Regions from separate parts of the Selenomonas sp. oral taxon 920 genome, predicted to be linked through region 2. Evidence: riboswitches for the same ligand, from Rfam matches in the RefSeq annotation. Region 2 holds a riboswitch; the other holds the start of a gene.

Region 1 (4,810 bases), 850 kb from region 2:
CCACGTCTTTTCCTTTGCCGCATTCGTATGCGGAAATTTCTTGACGAGATCCTCCATCTCAATCATCATCGGTTCCATCAATCTCAATCCGCCCGAAACTGGATGCCCGCCACCAAACGCGCCTTCTCCATCACCGCCATCACCGTCCGCGAGGTTCGGAGCCCCTCCTCCACACGCAGATAGTCCTTGCGTTCAAAGATCTCCCGTATTGCCTCGAACTCGTGCACCATACGATGTTCATACTTGTTCAGCGCATACGTCTTCGGCTCCTTGCCGCGCAGTCCGACTGTAAAGGATGTGAGTTCGTTCGGTGTACCGTCCGCACGAATCCACCCCGACTCCCCCTGAATCAGGAAGAAGGACGGGCTCGAACTGTCCTTTGCCGCCGCCGCCGTTGCAACAAAGCCATCATAGCGCAGCGTCAGCACTCCCGAGGTATCAATCCCGTTGAAGCCGATATTCGCGGTGTAGGAGGCGGACTGCGGACGCCCGAAGAGCGCGACGATGAGCGCAAGGTTGTAGACATTCAGGTCATAAAGTGCCCCGCCCGAAAGCACAGGATCAAACGCCGGCGCCACGTCGCGCGCGAGATAGCGCTCGTAGCGGCTCGAGTACTGCGAGAAATTTGCCTGCACGAGGCGAATGAGTCCGAGCTGCGGGAGCGCGGACAAGATCCCGAGATAGTTTGGCAGGAAGAGCGGTGTCACTGCCTCGAACAGATAGCACCCTGCTGCACGCGCACGCGCGATCAGCTCCTCCGCCTCTGCGAGCGTCGAGGTAAAGGGTTTTTCCACGATGACGTGCCAGCCCGCCTCAATCGCCGCACGTGCATACGAGAAATGCGCGCTGTTCACAATGCCGAGGTAGACAACGTCCGCCTCATGTGCCGCAAGCATTGCCTCGTAGTCCGTCACCGTCTGCGGGACACCGAACTCACGCGCCAATGCCTCCGCTTTCTCCCGACTGTGCGGGCGCGCACAGATTGTTTTCACCTCGACATTTCCCACCTGACGCAGGGCAATGAGTGCCTCCCGCGCAATCATTCCCGTACCGACAATCGCTATCTTCATCGATCAGTTCTCCTTGTTATGCGGAATCCGCTGTCTCCACACGGCAAACATCGTACTCTATTATAACAGGGTACGCATACAAAGAAAAGGGGCTGCTGCGGAAGTGAAACACTTCCGCAGCAACCCCTTCACCGCAGTCTGCGTAAAACGCCGATCTTACTTCATGATTTTGAGATGATCTGCGTCTGCATCCTTGTTCCCCTGCAGAGCATCCCACGCATCATTCGCGCGCTCTACAAATGCAGCCCGAATATTCTTGTTCTCGCCGAGACCGTGCAGATAGGTATTCACCTTAAAGCCCTTGCTCTCAAGAATACTCTTGTGCGAATCCGAATCTTTGCCCGCCATATCGTTGTGTGCATGATCGCCCGCAACCATCATAATCGGCATGAGCGTTACTGTCTTGACATTCGCATTGTTGAGCTTCGGAACGACATCCTCGAGACTCGGCCACCCCTCAACCGTGTAGACGTAGACATTCTTATATCCGAGCGCATCGAGCTTCGCCTGAATCACGGAATAGTAAGCATTGGAAACGTGCGGTGTGCCGTGTGCCATGAGGAGGAGAGCCTCATCCTTGCCAAGCTTCGGGAACTGGCTGGAGACGGCCTTGATGAACTCCGCAACGTCATCCGACTGCTCTTCCTGCCCCTGCCAGTACATAAGCGATGTCCCGCAGGTCATCGTCTTGAACTGTTCTTTATACTCATTGAACACGGCCTTGACATAGGAGTACTCCATGCCCGGGATGACATCAAGCGAGACGAGAGCCACACGCGAGTAGCCGTCTGCCTTGAGTTGTGTCAGCGCCTCCTCGGGGGTCGGATACTTCTTTCCCTCATTCTTTTCGATACGGTCGATGATAATGTGGGAGGTGAATGCCGTCACAACCTTCACACCCGGATGGGCCGCCTGAATGTCACGCACGGTTGCCTCAATCGTCTTTTCACGCGTCTCCTTGAACGTCGTGCCGAAGCTCGCCACGACGATGGCATCCTTGTTCGTGTAGTTCCGCATCTGCGGATTATCATACTTCAGGACACCGATCTCAGACGCCTCCATGAGTGCCGGTGTTGCCGTCTTCACCTCGGGGTTCAGCTCATACGCGGCCTCCGCAGGGCTGTAGGAAAAGCCCAGAACAGCTGAGCAGGCAAGGGATGCGACCAGCATTTTCTTCCAATTCTTCATCCGAATTCCTCCCAAAAAATATAAATTAAAGGCTTTCCTGCAAGAGCAAGAAAGCCTCGTGAAATCATCTCCACGAATCCCCTTCCTGTCACTCGCAGGTATGTGCCTACGGCACACGGTGGATTGTCAGACAGGCAGTTCTCCTGGCTCGGTTCATCACTCCCCTGCGCCTTCCCGGAAGGTCTGTCTTCCAGTGGCTTCCTTGCAGGTTCGCTCCCCTCACAGTGGCGGGACCGCGCCGGCTCCCCCGGCTTCTCTATTAAGCATGTGCCATACAGCACTGCACCTGTCTCCCGTTCATTCAGTTATGCAACAATATGTCACAGCTATTAGAATACATCGTTATGTGTAAATTGTCAATCGGTGCACCGACTTATTTTGACGTGTCCTCTTCCACACGGGAACGCCAACGCCCCTTCTCTGCCGTCGAGGGCTCTGCTGTCTCTTCGACAAATGCGGAAACGGCATCATAGTTCGCGCGGACACCGGACTCCGTGTTCCGATAGGTCACGGCATTCGCCTTTTTCACGCCGATCGCATCCGCCTCCTCCACCGCGTCGATGTTCGCACCGAGGTAGACAAAGTCCCAGCCCGCCTTTTCCTGCTTGTCCGAAATCAGCTGTTTGACCTTCGGCTTAGTGAACTCCGTGCTCGCGTTCTCCATTCCATCCGTGATGATGACGAAGATCACCTTTGTTCCCTCGCGCTCCGAGACGCCCCTCTGCTCCATTCGCAGGATCGTCGCCCCCACGGCATCGAGCAGTGCCGTCGTACCGCCTACCTCGTACTCCTTCGCCATCAGTGGTTTTACGAAATGAATATCCTTGCGCTCGTAGAGCATATCCACCTCATCGTTAAAGAGAACCGTCGTCACACGCACGGGAACGGCGAGTGCTTTCTGTTTCTCGATCATGGCATTAAAGCCGCCAATCGTGTCGGACTCCAGCCCCGACATCGATCCACTCTTATCGAGGATCAGCACAAGCTCGATGCGCTCCGGCTTCTCGGCAGACAGCGGCATCTCCTTTGCCGTCTCCGCCGCGCCGACTGCTGCAAATGCCATGCACAGCAGACAGGCAAGGACAGCAGAATAAATTTTCTTCCACATAGTATGCGACCTCCTTTGCAGTTAGAACATTGAAACAACTTTCTCTGTCCACATCTTATCAGGTTCAAAAGATTATTTCAATCAGGCAAAGGTTAGATGCCAAAACGATATATTGCTGTCTTTGTTTACCTCACCTATTTCAAAAGCATCCACTTTTTCTTTAGTGTTTTCGCAAGTCCTCTGCCAAAGCAAAAATCATCGTACGCTTAAACTTTTCTCCACCGAAAACAAAAAATCCATACGCCGAATGTGACGTACGGATTCTCCTCGATGTGAAATTCCAAGCCGTATTTTCTCCCGTCGTATTTCCCTATTCCTCCTCCGACGTACGTGTTCCACGATTGATTGTTGTAAGTCCGCGGTAAACGGTACCGATATCGAGATCGTCGCCGCGCGACTCCATGTATTTCTCCAGTTTGCGCTTCACACGCTGAAGTGCATTGTCGATGGATTTCACCTGACGGTGCAGATCGACGGCGATCTCCTGATAGGATTTGCCGTCGAGATAGCTCATGAGTACGCGCCATTCAAGGTCGCTCAGGATCTCCTCCATTTTCTGTTCGATGTCAATGAATTCCTCGTGGCTGATCACAAGCTCCTCGGGATCGCTGATGCGTGCGCCCGAGAGCACATCGAGCAGCGTACGGTCGGAGTCCTCGTCATAGATGGGCTTGTTCAGTGATACATAGGAGTTCAGAGGAATGTGCTTCTGCCGCGTCGCCGTCTTGATCGCCGTGATAATCTGGCGCGTAACACAGAGCTCGGCAAACGCACGGAAGGACGATAATTTATCCTCGCGGTAGTCGCGAATCGCCTTGAAGAAGCCGATCATGCCCTCCTGTACGATGTCCTCACGATCTGCACCAATCAGGAAATAGGAACGCGCTTTGGAGCGCACGAAATTACGGTACTTGTTGATGAGATAGTCGAGCGCCTCATCGCCCTCGGCAGTGCGGATGTACGCAAGCAGTTCCTCATCACTGCAGCCGTCATAGATGCTGTTTTCTGCGGCAGTGTCCTCAAGCTCCTCGTCCTCAGCATCGAGTTCGACAGGCTCCAGGTCATCCGGAACCGCCTGCTCCTCATCCAACATGGACTTTTGCTTATCGCCGTAAAAAATCATACGATTGCTCCGTCACTTTCAAAGGATCCTTCCTAATCAGCACTCATGCAAATGATCCGGTACCAATATTATACCTCGATTACAGATTTTCCGTCAAGATACAAAAAGAGAGCCGCCCTGCACACGGCTCTCTCCATATGGTGTCACAGGCGCTCGCGAATGACAACCTTTTCTTCTTCATCCGTATCCCGAAGCATCACGGACACATCCTCCAGTGCGGCGGTCGGGACGTTCTTGCCGACGTAGTCCGCGCGGATGGGCAGTTCCCTGTGCCCGCGGTCGATGAGTACAGCAAGCTGAATCGTGCGCGGACGCCCGATG
Region 2 (4,810 bases):
AGGTTGTCATCCTCGGACAGGATCCGTACCACGGCGACGGACAGGCCCATGGGCTCTCGTTCTCCGTGCAGGTCGGCATCGACCCGCCGCCGTCACTGCTCAATATCTACAAGGAGATGCAGGATGATCTCGGGATCATACCGCCTGCGCACGGCTGTCTTATTCCTTGGGCGAAGCAGGGCGTGCTGCTCCTCAACACAGTGCTGACCGTTCGTGCTCATGCGGCAGCGTCTCATCAGGGACACGGCTGGGAGCGGTTCACAGATCATATCATTCGGCTGCTCGGCGCACGCGAGCGTCCGCTCGCCTTTATCCTTTGGGGAAGCCCCGCACGGCGCAAGCGCAGCCTTATCACGAATCCGCGCCATCTCATCATCGAGTCGCCGCATCCGAGCCCGCTCTCGGCACATCGCGGCTTCTTCGGCAGCCGCCCGTTCTCACGCGTCAACGATTTTCTCACGGCGGCAGGCGAGAAACCAATCGAGTGGCAGCTGCCGCCGGCAAGTGAGATTGAGGCGTAGCTTTTAAAACGCATTCTAAGGAGAACTATATGAAAATAATGATATCACTGCGCAATATCTGTGTACTCGGACTGCTTGCTTGTCTCGGCGGCTGCGGCGCACCTGCCGAGACCTCGGCAGAGATGCCGCATGAAATCGTACAGCAGAATGTCCCTGTGCATGGACAGAAGGAAATCTATCTTGCAGGTGGCTGCTTCTGGGGGACGGAACTCTATGTCAGTCTGATCCACGGAGTTATTTCCGCAGAGAGCGGCTATGCGAACGGCCGCACATCGCACCCCTCATACCGTGAGGTATGCAGCGGGAGCGGTCATGCAGAGACGGTGCACATTGTCTACGATCCGCAGATTGTTTCTCTCGACGAGATACTGACGGCTTTTTACGATTCTATCGACCCGACAGCGATGGACCGGCAGGGCAATGACATCGGACGGCAGTATCGCTCCGGAATCTACTATGTGCCGAATGCGGACGGCAGTGAGAGTGCCGATGCGGCTGTGATCCGTGCCTCGCTCGATGCACTGCAGAAGAGGATCGGCAAGACGGTCGCCGTTGAGATGGGGCCGATTGTGAACTTCTATCGCGCGGAGGAGGATCATCAGAAATACCTTGAGAAGAATCCGAATGGATACTGCCATATCTCGCCTGCGCTCATTGCAAGAATGCGTGAAAAGTACGAGGCGGCAGAACGTGCAGAGGTGTCAAACGTGACACGCACTTACGAAAAACCATCGGATGCCGAACTCAAGGCGCGCCTGACGGGGATGCAGTACGCTGTCACGCAGGAGAAGGCGACGGAGCCGCCCTTCCGCAACGAGTACGATCACGAATTCCGCGAAGGCATCTACTGTGATATCACGACGGGTGAACCGCTTTTCATCTCCGCAGATAAGTATGATTCAGGATGCGGCTGGCCGGCGTTCTCGCGCCCGATCGACAGCGCTCTGATTGCCGAGCATGAGGATCGCTCGCACGGCATGGTGCGTACCGAGGTTACGGCGGCGAACAGCGGCGCGCATCTTGGGCACGTCTTTAACGATGGTCCTGCTGCAGCAGGGGGACTGCGTTACTGCATCAACAGTGCCTCCCTCCGCTTTATCCCGAAAGAGGATATGGAACGCGAGGGCTATGGGGACTATCTCTATCTGTTGGAGAAATAGTGTCATAGGAAAAGAATGGATAATTAAAGAATTATTCACTCTTTTCTTGACATGGCTTTGAATCAATGTTATCTTTACGATACGTGAAAAATTCATAGAGATTGGATTGGGTATCGTAAGATTTAATAGAGAATCCGGTATATGCCGGAGCGGTCACGCCACTGTAACAGGGAGTGATTCTGCACGCTGAACATTCAGCAGTCACTGGAGATGATATGTTTCTGGGAAGACGCAGAAGAGCGATGAACTGGAGCCAGGAGAACTGCCCAATCGACAATCACCGTTTGACCTGCGAGTGATGGGGATGGAGATTCAGACCGTTCTATTGTGTGTAAATTAAGCCCTTTTCTGCTTTAGCAGGAGGGGCTTTTTACTTGCCCTTATGCCTTAAGGTATTCCAAAATATGAACATGGTGCATGGAGAGCACGAAAGAGAAAGGTGATACAGGATTATGACAAAAGAGAAGAAGTGGACACTGGCGGTACTTGCGGCATTTGCCGGAGCGAGCTTTGTCGGGACGGCGTACGCTGCGGAGCAGGCGTCTACGGAACAAACGGAGACGCACGCGTTGAGTGATACCGTTGTAACGGCACAGCGACGTGAGAAGCGCGATCTCGATACGCCTGCAACGACGACGATCATCACAGCGAAGGAAATCGAGAAGGCAGGCTATCGCAACGTATTCGAGGCAATCGACCAGCAGATCGGCTCAACGAGTACATCGTACGGCGAAGCGGAGCAGGACATTCCGGACAAGCTCCAGCTCAATATGAATGTGATCTATACGGCGGGTAAAGATGACGTAGTGTCACTCGGCATTTACAACCTGCTGAACCGTGAAAACTACTCCAACCGCTACGGCAATCTCGACCTCGGGCGCAATTTCCGCCTGACCTATACGCATGCGTTCTAATGTGCAGCTCTGTGCATTTCTTCTGCTTCTCTCTCTCGCCGGCATGATTGCCGGCTGTGCGGGGGAGCGGAAGAATGCGTCAGAGCAATCTGTGTTTTATCGAGGGACGGATGATATGGGCATGGAGGTTGTCCTGCACGAGAAGCCGCAGCGCGTCGTCTCGCTTGGTCTTGCGACGGATGAGATTCTTCTTGCCATTGCGCCGCCCGAGCAGATTGCTGCACTTACCTCGTATTCGGATGACCCCGGACTATCCGCCATGACCGAGGAGGCAAAGGCGGTCTCGGTCAAACTCAAGGACAAGAGCCCCGAGCGCGTGCTCGCACTGCATCCCGACCTCGTCCTCACAACGGACGGCGTATCAAAGGAGGAGGTGGAGAGTCTGCGCGACCTCGGGCTGACGGTCTATGCTTCACGGACACCGAAGCGCATCGAGGGAGTTTTTACCCGCATCGAGGAGATCGGCAGGCTGACTGGGCAGGAGGAGAACGCCGCTGCACTAATTGCTGAAAAGCGTGCCCGTCTCGCCGATGTCGAGCGCCGCGTCGGGGACATCCCTGAGGCGGAGCGGCCGATCATTGTGGCTTTTGCGTTCAGCGGCGTATTCGGGCAGAAGGACGGCCTCTTTGACGATATGTGCCGCCATGCGTCTCTGCGCAACGGCGCCGCGCTCGTCGGACTGACGGCGGATACGCCCGTCTCGATGGAGCAGATTGTTGCGCTCGATCCGGATGTATTCCTCCTGCCGACATGGAGTGCGGAGGGGGAAAAGACGGAGGACTTTCGCCAAAAGCTCCGCAATGATCCTCTGTTCATGCATGTCAAGGCGGTGCGGGAGAATCATTTCTACACCGTGCCCGATACCTATCGTTACAGCGCGGGGCAGAACGCGATTGAGTGCGTCTATGAACTCGCACGTGCGGTCTACCCCGAGCGCTTTGCAGATGTGAAGTAAAGGAGACTGTGATGCCGCTGCGGATGTTGGTGCTGAGTCTCACGGGAGACTGCAATCTTGCGTGCCGCTACTGCTATGCATCCGGTCAAGACCGGAGCATGATGACATGGGAGACAGCGCGGCGTGCGATCGATCTCGCAGCGACGGGGGGAGCTCCCTTTATCCTTCAGTTCTCGGGTGGAGAGCCTCTGCTCGCCCTGCCACTCCTGCGGCAGATCGCGGACTACGTTCGCACCAATCACATACGGGTACGCATGGATCTGCAGACCAACGGGACTCTGATGACCGAGGAGACAGCAGATTTCCTGCACGGTGCGGACATCGGCATTGGCGTCAGCCTCGACGGCAGACCTACTGTTCACGATATGCTCCGCTGTTATCCTGACGGCAGGGGAACGTCGTCGGATGTTGTCGCCGGGATTCAGTGCCTCGCACAGCGCGGCATTGAGATCGGTCTGACCTGTGTTGTTACAGCGGAAAATGTTGGGGAACTCTCAGGCATCATAGAGATGGCATACTATCTCGGCAATGTGCGCCGCGTGGGCTTTGACCTCCTGCGCGGACAGGGGAGCGGCACTGCTGTCCGCCCCGCACGCGAGGAGGAGATGACACAGGCGATCGCAGAGGTCTTTGCGCGAAACGAACACCTTGGACGGCTGCACGGATATCGTATCGCGATTGCGCAGGAGGAGCAGGCGACGTGTCTTTCGCAGCGCACGGGCGACGGATTCTCACATTGTCATGCGATGAGCGGGGCAGGGGTGCACATTGACGCTGCGGGGCGCATCTTTGCGTGCTCCTCCTATGTCGGTGATGCGCGCTTTCTGCTCGGCGATGTGGAGCACGGGATCGACGTTCGGCGGCAGGTGGAGGTAGCACATGAGATGCAGGATGCCATGGCGTTTTGCAGGGTGTGTGCGGACTTTGCAGGATGCGGCGGCGCGTGCTATGCACGTTGGGCGGGGCAGGAACATTCTGCCCTGTCCAATGCCGAATGTGCACTGAAGCGATCTGCGATGATGGCGGCAGGCGTTTGAGGAAGTACCGATCAATGGAGCACATTTGCTTACGGGGATTTTTTCTGTCGGATGATGCCCCCATCTTGGCAGTTGATGAATAGATGTTGTTGTATCCGAATTTTAGGAGGAAAAATAAAATGACAAACTACATTTCAAAAAAGATTGTCATGAATGTGACAGCAGCACTTGCTTTTGGACTTGTATCTACGGGAGGAGGGCACACCTTTGCCGCAGATGCGGA

Evidence for each region. A riboswitch is a leader RNA that binds a small molecule or an ion and turns the genes downstream of it on or off. The one in region 2 is predicted to bind cobalamin.
Region 1: linked by a shared signal. The riboswitch ahead of BCS37_RS08030 (sirohydrochlorin cobaltochelatase) and the one ahead of BCS37_RS12360 (TonB-dependent receptor) in region 2 are both predicted to bind cobalamin.

What each region holds. Positions count from the first base shown of each region.
Region 1 covers NZ_CP017042.1:1,676,081-1,680,890, forward strand. The annotation lists gene BCS37_RS08020 (ABC transporter ATP-binding protein) at 1-78, opposite strand, end outside; gene BCS37_RS08025 (Gfo/Idh/MocA family protein) at 84-1,070, opposite strand; gene BCS37_RS08030 (sirohydrochlorin cobaltochelatase) at 1,227-2,258, opposite strand; cobalamin riboswitch at 2,375-2,563, opposite strand; gene BCS37_RS08035 (vWA domain-containing protein) at 2,632-3,366, opposite strand; gene sigH (RNA polymerase sporulation sigma factor SigH) at 3,677-4,489, opposite strand; gene pyrR (bifunctional pyr operon transcriptional regulator/uracil phosphoribosyltransferase PyrR) at 4,633-4,810, opposite strand, start outside.
Region 2 covers NZ_CP017042.1:829,283-834,092, forward strand. The annotation lists gene BCS37_RS03850 (uracil-DNA glycosylase) at 1-521, shown strand, start outside; gene msrB (peptide-methionine (R)-S-oxide reductase MsrB) at 551-1,681, shown strand; cobalamin riboswitch at 1,773-1,965, shown strand; gene BCS37_RS12360 (TonB-dependent receptor) at 2,134-2,595, shown strand; gene BCS37_RS03865 (ABC transporter substrate-binding protein) at 2,585-3,550, shown strand; gene BCS37_RS03870 (radical SAM/SPASM domain-containing protein) at 3,562-4,587, shown strand; gene BCS37_RS03875 (TonB-dependent receptor plug domain-containing protein) at 4,707-4,810, shown strand, end outside.